Linked DNA regions of Paractinoplanes brasiliensis. The protein of the gene in region 2 interacts with the protein of the main gene of each other region in a pairwise test. Links are inferred from orthologs where the notes say so. Each region holds a gene or a part of one and is shown on either strand. Other genes may lie near its edges.

The links. Proteins that work in one complex are often made in the same cells at the same time.
Region 1: the proteins of rlmB (region 2) and C8E87_RS12025 interact in binary tests that used the Escherichia coli proteins (3 or more experiments, as listed by UniProt). The link is inferred for Paractinoplanes brasiliensis from one-to-one orthologs.

What each region holds. Positions count from the first base shown.
Region 1 is NZ_SNWR01000001.1:2,717,546-2,720,875, reverse strand. The notes cover bases 1-2,999. They hold C8E87_RS12025 (NAD(P)H-hydrate dehydratase), read left to right. Parts: upstream 1-772; coding sequence 773-2,227; downstream 2,228-2,999. Other genes in these bases: alr (alanine racemase), read left to right, coding at 2,238-2,999; C8E87_RS12030 (holo-ACP synthase), read left to right, coding at 169-537; C8E87_RS12035 (hypothetical protein), read right to left, coding at 1-34. In the rest of the region: more of alr, read left to right, coding at 3,000-3,330. UniProt on the Escherichia coli protein: Bifunctional enzyme that catalyzes the epimerization of the S- and R-forms of NAD(P)HX and the dehydration of the S-form of NAD(P)HX at the expense of ADP, which is converted to AMP.
Region 2 is NZ_SNWR01000001.1:4,018,580-4,022,241, reverse strand. The notes cover bases 368-3,367. They hold rlmB (23S rRNA (guanosine(2251)-2'-O)-methyltransferase RlmB), read right to left. Parts: upstream 2,426-3,367; coding sequence 1,310-2,425; downstream 368-1,309. Other genes in these bases: cysS (cysteine--tRNA ligase), read right to left, coding at 2,425-3,367; C8E87_RS18035 (ABC transporter ATP-binding protein), read right to left, coding at 368-834. In the rest of the region: more of C8E87_RS18035, read right to left, coding at 1-367; more of cysS, read right to left, coding at 3,368-3,662. UniProt on the Escherichia coli protein: Specifically methylates the ribose of guanosine 2251 in 23S rRNA.

The sequences.
Region 1 (3,330 bases), 1.3 Mb from region 2 along the record:
GGGCCTCGATGTCGGCCTCGAGATCGGGATTCATCAGCAACCTCCGGATGGGGCGAACGGATGCGAGGAATTTAGGGGTCGCAAGGCGGCCACGGAGTGGCCTGTGGACAACGCCGGCGGTTGTCCACAGGCCGGGTGTGCAGGGGCGACTACCGATAAGGTTGGGCCGTGATCGTGGCTGTCGGCATCGATGTTGTTCTGGTGGAGCGCTTCGCCCGTGCTCTCGACCGGACGCCTCTGCTGGCGACCCGGCTCTTCACCGAGGGCGAGCGAGTGAGCTCCACGGGCAACCCGCGGTCGGCCGAGTCGCTGGCTGCCCGGTTCGCGGCCAAAGAGGCGGTGGCCAAGGCTCTGGGCGCTCCCGCGGGCATGCTCTGGCACGACTGCGAGATCGTGGCCGATCCCGATGGCCGCCCCTGGCTGACCGTGTCGGGCACGGTGGCCGCGGTCGCCGCCGAGCGCGGGGTCAACAGGTGGCATTTGTCGCTCTCGCACGACGGTGGCATCGCCTCGGCCATGGTGGTCGCCGAATCCTGACCGGGAAGCCCGGCGGCGCCGGCACACCGGACGTGGGCGGCGCCGGCACGCCGGGACGTGGGCGGCGCCGGCACGCCGGGACGTGGGCGGCGCCGGCACGCCGGGACGTGGGCGGCGCCGGCTGACAACGGTGTGCCGGCGGCGTTGTGGGGAAGCGGCATCCGGGTGGCGCGGCGGGAAAATGTCGCAGGGGTGCGCTAGAACCGTCGGCAACACCGAGATGGCTGGAGGACCGATGCGGCAGGCATGGCGGGTTGCGGATGTGCGCGCGGCCGAGCAGACGCTGATGGCGGCTCTGCCCGAGGGCACGCTGATGCAGCGGGCCGCGGCCGGGCTGGCGAGGCGCTGCGCGCTGTTGCTGCAGGACGCGGGCGGTGTCTACGGCGCGCGTGTCGTTCTGCTGGTGGGCAGCGGTGACAACGGTGGCGACACGCTCTACGCCGGGGCCGCGCTGGCCCGGCGCGGCGCCCAGGTGCGTGCCCTGCTCATGCGGCCCGACCGCGTTCACCTGGCCGGGTTGCGGGCGCTGCGCGCGGCGGGCGGCTTCACCGTCGCCGAGCTGCCCGAGCGGGCCGACCTCGTGCTCGACGGCATCGTCGGCATCGGGGCCAGCGGCGGCCTGCGCAAGCCCGCGGCGGCCGTGGCCGAGAGGCTGGGCGAGCTGCGCGGGCGATCCGGGGCGCGGGCCGTCGTGGTGGCGGTCGACGTGCCGAGCGGCGTGGCCGTCGACACCGGTGACGTGCCCGGCGCGGCCGTCACGGCCGATGTCACGGTGACGTTCGGCTGCCTCAAGCCGGCCCACGTGCTCGGCCCCGCCGCGGTGCGCTGCGGTCAGATCGAGCTGGTCGACATCGGGCTGGGCCCGGTGCTGCGTGCCGGCCCGGCCGTCTCCGTGCCCGACGCGGCCGACGTCGCCTCCTGGTGGCCGCATCCAGGGCCGGCCTCCGACAAGTACACCCGGGGCGTGGTCGGCATCGCCACCGGCTCGGCGACCTATCCGGGGGCCGCCCTGCTCGGTGTGAGCGGCGCCCTGGCCGGCCCCACCGGCATGGTCCGCTATGCGGGCAGCGCCCATGAGGAGGTCGTGCGTGCGCACCCGTCGGTGGTCGCCTCGCCCCGCGTGGCCGTTGCCGGGCGGGTGCAGGCCTGGGTGTGCGGTTCCGGACTGGGCACCGACGATCAGGCCCGCACGACGCTGCGCAGCGTGCTCGCCACCGCGCTGCCGGTCGTGCTCGACGCCGACGCGCTGACCCTGCTGATCGACGGCAAGCACGCGGAGGACCTGCGCCGTGACGCTCCGATGGTGGTCACGCCGCACGACGGCGAGTTCAAGCGCCTGGCCGGGGAGGCGCCCGGTCACGACCGTGCCGGCGCGGCGCTCAAACTCGCCTCGTGGATGAACGCGGTGGTGCTGCTCAAGGGCGACCGGACCATCGTGGCCACCCCGGGCGGCGAGGTCTGGGCCAATCCGACGGGCACGTCCGCGCTGGCCACGGCGGGCAGCGGCGACGTGCTGGCCGGGCTGCTGGGGTCGCTGCTGGCCTCGGGTGTGCCGGCCGAGCGGGCGGCGGTCGCGGCGGCGTACGCGCATGGCCTGGCCGGCCGCCGAGCCGCCGAGGACGGCCCGGTGACCGCCCCCGACATAGCCGCCGCTCTGCGCCCCACCGTTCGTGACCTGACCGGTCAGTAGGCTGGGAATCATGTGGCAGGCCGAGGTCCGGGTCGATCTGGACGCTATCCGGGACAACGTCGCGTTGCTGCGCGCCAGGACGACCGCCGAGGTCATGGCCGTCGTCAAGGGCGACGGCTACGGGCACGGCATGCTGCCCTCGGCCCGGGCCGCGCTGGCGGGCGGGGCGACGTGGCTGGGCGTGGCGACGCTCGGCGAGGGCCTGGCGCTGCGCCGGGCCGGGTTCGAGGTGCCCGTGCTGGCCTGGCTGCACTCGCCCGGAATGCCGTTGCACGAGGGTGTGGCGGCCGGCATCGACCTCAACGCTGGCAGCGTGCAGCTGCTCGGCGAGCTGGTCACGGCCGCCCGGCGGGCCGAGCGGACGGCTCGGGTCCACCTGAAGCTCGACACCGGTCTGTCCCGTGGCGGCGCCACCCCGGCGGAGTGGCCGGCGCTGCTCGAGGCGGCGGCCAAGGCGCAGGCCGACGGCGACATCGACGTGGTCGGCGTCTGGAGCCACTTCGTCTACGCCGACGAGCCCGGTCACGAGACCATCGACCACCAGCTGGCCCTCTTCGCCGAGGGGCTGGCGACGGCCGAGCGCGCCGGTATCACCCCGCGTTACCGGCACATCGCGAACTCGGCGGCGACGCTGACCCGCCCCGACGCGCATTACGACCTCGTACGCCCCGGCATCGCGGTCTACGGGCTGTCCCCGGTGGCCGGCGAGTCGTACGGGTTGCGGCCGGCCATGACGGCGCGGGCGCGGGTCGCGTTGACCAAGCGGGTGCCGGCCGGTCAGGGCGTGTCCTACGGCCACACCTACTTCACCGAGCGCGACACGACCCTGGCGCTGGTGCCGCTGGGCTACGCGGACGGGGTGCCCCGCGCGGCGTCCAACGCAGGCCCGGTCCAGCTCGGCGGCAAACGCCGTACGGTGGCCGGGCGGGTCTGCATGGACCAGATCGTCCTCGACGTCGGCGATGACCCGGTCGTCGCCGGTGACGTGGCCACGCTGTTCGGGGCGGGCGACGACGGCGGCCCCACTGCCGACGACTGGGCCGCGGTCATCGGCACGATCAACTACGAGATCGTGACCCGTTTCGGCAGTTCCCGGGTGCCCC
Region 2 (3,662 bases):
GGTGACCTTGCCGCCGCCGCTCTGCGCCGCCGCGACCTGCTCGCGGGTCAGCGGAACATTGAACGAGCCGAACTTGCCGCCCGCCTCCGTCAGCGGAACCGTCTTGAGGTTCATGGCCGGCGAACCCATGAAGCCCGCCACGAAAACGTTCCCGGGGGTGTCGTACAGGGCGCGCGGGGTGTCCACCTGCTGCAGCACACCATCGAGCATGACGGCCACCCGGTGACCCATCGTCATGGCCTCAACCTGGTCGTGCGTCACGTAAACCGTGGTGACACCCAGCTTGGCCTGCAGCGAGGCGATCTGCGAACGGGTCTGCACCCGGAGCTTCGCGTCAAGGTTCGACAGCGGCTCATCCATGAGGAACACCTGCGGCTCACGCACAATCGCGCGACCCATGGCGACACGCTGGCGCTGGCCACCGGAAAGCGCCTTCGGCTTACGCGACAGGTACTCGTCGAGCTGCAGAAGCGCCGCAGCCTCCTTCACCCGGCGGTCGATCTCCGCCTTCGAGGTCTTCCGCAGCTTCAGAGCGAACGCCATGTTCTCGTACACCGACATGTGCGGGTAGAGAGCGTAGTTCTGGAAGACCATCGCGATGTCGCGGGACTTCGGCGGAAGATTCGTGACGTCCTTGCCCTCGATCAGGATGCGGCCACGGTCCACATCCTCCAAGCCGGCGAGCATGCGCAGGCTGGTGGACTTGCCACAACCCGAAGGGCCGACCAGAACGAGGAACTCTCCGTCGCCGATCTCGAGGTTCAACTCGTTGACCGCGGGACGCTCAGAACCCGGGTAGATCCGGGACGCCTTGTCATACGTAACGGTAGCCATGGAGAAACAGACTTCCTTTCCACCGGCAGGAACGTGCCGGACGATCCGAGTGGAGGAACAGCCATGTAAACGTAAAGGTTTTTCTACGACCTGCCAAGGTGGCCAGGAAGTTCACAGCCAGTATGCTGACCACGCCCGCCCCTGTAGCTCAGATGGCCAGAGCACCCGTCTTGTAAACGGGAGGTCGTCGGTTCGATCCCGACCGGGGGCTCGTCGGGGGCCTCCCTGTGCGCAAAAAGCGCGCACCGGCCTCCTCGCGTTCTCACCTGGGGGGCGACCCCCCAGACCCCCACGGTGCGGTTGGTCGGTGCGTGAGTCGGCGCCTGGCCGTTGGGGGTGGCGGCTTCGCCGCATCAGAACCGTCTGATGGGCGTGCGCGTCAGAACCGTCTGATGGGCGTGCGTGTCGGGGCTGTCTGATGGGCGTGCGGGGGTTGGCCGGCTCGCGTGGGGTGAGCCGGGCCTTGGTGGGCTGGTCAGTGGGTGGTGCGGCGGCGGGAGACCTCGGCGAGGGTTACGGCTGCTGCTACTGAGGCGTTCAGGGACTCTACGTCTGAGGCCATGGGGATGGAGACGCGTAGGTCGCAGGTTTCGCCTACCAGGCGGGACAGACCGCGGCCCTCGGAGCCGACTACTACCAGGAGCGGGCCTACGGCTGCTTCCAGCTCGTAGAGGTTTGTTTCGCCGTCTGCGTCCAGGCCGATGGCGATAAATCCGGACTCCTGGGCCTTTTTGATGGCTCGGGTCAGGTTTACCACCTGGGAGACGGGGACTCGGGCGGCTGCGCCTGCGCTGGTCCGCCAAGCGGTGGCGGTGATGCCGGCGGCCCTTCGTTCTGTCATGAAGACGCCGTGGCCGCCGAAGGCAGCAACTGAGCGGATTACTGCGCCTACGTTTCTTGGGTCGGTGATGCCGTCCATGGCTACGAGCAGGGGGGTGGGCTGCTCGAGGGCCGCGGCCAGGAGGTCGTCGAAGTCCTCGTAGGCGAAAGGCGGGACCTGGAGGCCGATGCCTTGGTGGAGGACGCCGCCGGTCATGCGGTCGAGTTCGTTGCGGCCGATTTCGAGGATGGGGATGCCTCGGTCGCCCGCGGTGCGGACGATTTCGGCCACCCGCTCGTCGATGTCGATGCCCTGGGCCACGTACAGGGCCGTGGCGGGGACTGCGGCACGGAGCGCCTCGACCACCGGGTTGCGGCCGAGCAGGAGCTCGGGGCCCTCCTTGGTGGGATTGGAGCGGCGGCCGGGGGCGATGCGGGGGCCACTGCGGCCCGTGGCGCGTCCACGCTGGGGGGCTTGCTTGCCGTAGGCGCGGCCGCCGCCGCGGCCCCACGTGGTGTCCTTGGAGCCGGGGATGCCGACCTTGGGAGCGCGGCCCTCGGCTGCCGCGGCGCGGCGCTCCTTTTCCTGCTTACGAGCGGTCTTTTCGGGCAGCTTCTCGGTGCCGGAGTAGCCCTTGTGCCACGGGCGCTCGTCGGCGGGCAGGGTCTTGCCGCGGCCCTTGAGGCCCGAGCGGTTCTTGCCGCCGGAGCCGACCGGTGCGCCCTTCTTCGAGGTCGCCCGCTTGCTGGCGTTCTGACTGTTTCCCGGCATCAGTGGTCTCCTACCGTCCAGCGCGGACCGGCCGGAGTGTCCTCCACCTGAATTCCCGCGTTCTTGAGCTGGTCGCGCACCGAGTCGGCGGCCGCCCAGTCCTTGCGTGCGCGCGCCTGGGTGCGCTGCTCCAGGGCCAGATTGACCAGGGAGTCGACGACCGGCTTGAGGTCGTTCTGCGTCGCCTTGCCGGTCCAGGCCTCGTCCAGCGGGTCGAGGCCGAGCACGCCGAGCATCGCGCGGACGGCGGTGATCGCCCCGCGGATGCCGGCCTCGTCGCCGGCCGCGAGCGCGGTGTTGCCCTCGCGGATGTGGTCGTGCACGACGGCCAGCGCGGCCGACGTGTTGAGGTCGTCGTTCATCGCCGCGGCGAACGCGGGCGGCACGTCTTTCGGGCGGCCCGGGCCGACGACCTCGGTGGCCCGCTGCACGAAGCCCTCGATCCGCCTGTACGCCACCGCGGCCTCTTGCAGCGCCTCGTCGGAGTAGTCGATGCGGGAGCGGTAGTGCGGGGTGGCCAGGTAGTAGCGCAGCTCGACCAGGCGGATGCCCATCGCCTGCACCGCTTCCACGTCGATCACGTTGCCCAGCGACTTGCTCATCTTGGCGTCACCCAGGTTGAGCAGCGCGTTGTGCACCCAGTTACGGGCGAACGGCAGCCCGGCCGAGTGGGACTGGGCGATCTCGTTCTCGTGGTGGGGGAAGGTCAGGTCGAGCCCGCCGCCGTGGATGTCGAACTCGTCGCCGAGGTAGCGCCGGGCCATGGCGGAGCACTCGATGTGCCAGCCGGGGCGGCCGCGGCCCCACGGCGACGGCCAGGACGCATCGATCGGCTCGTCGGCCTTCACACCTTTCCACAGGGCGAAGTCGCGGTAGTCGCGCTTGTCGGGCTCACCGCCGTCGCTCGGCGGCCGCATGTCGTCGGGGTTCTGACCCGACAGGGCGCCGTACTGCGGGTAGGACATCACGTCGAAGTAGACGTCGCCGCTGCCGCCCTGCGCGGGGTAGGCCCGCTCCCGGCGGATCAGCTCGGCGATCAGGTCGTGCATCTCGGTGATGTGGCCGGTCGCGAGTGGCTCGTAGGTCGCCGGCAGCACGTTGAGGTCGCGGTAGTTGGCGTCGAGCACCAGCCTGTTGGCGTGGGCGATGGCCCAGAACGGCCGGCCCTGCGCCTGCGCCTTCTCGAGGATCTTGTCATCGACGTCGGTGACGTTGCGGATGAACGTGACCTCGTAGT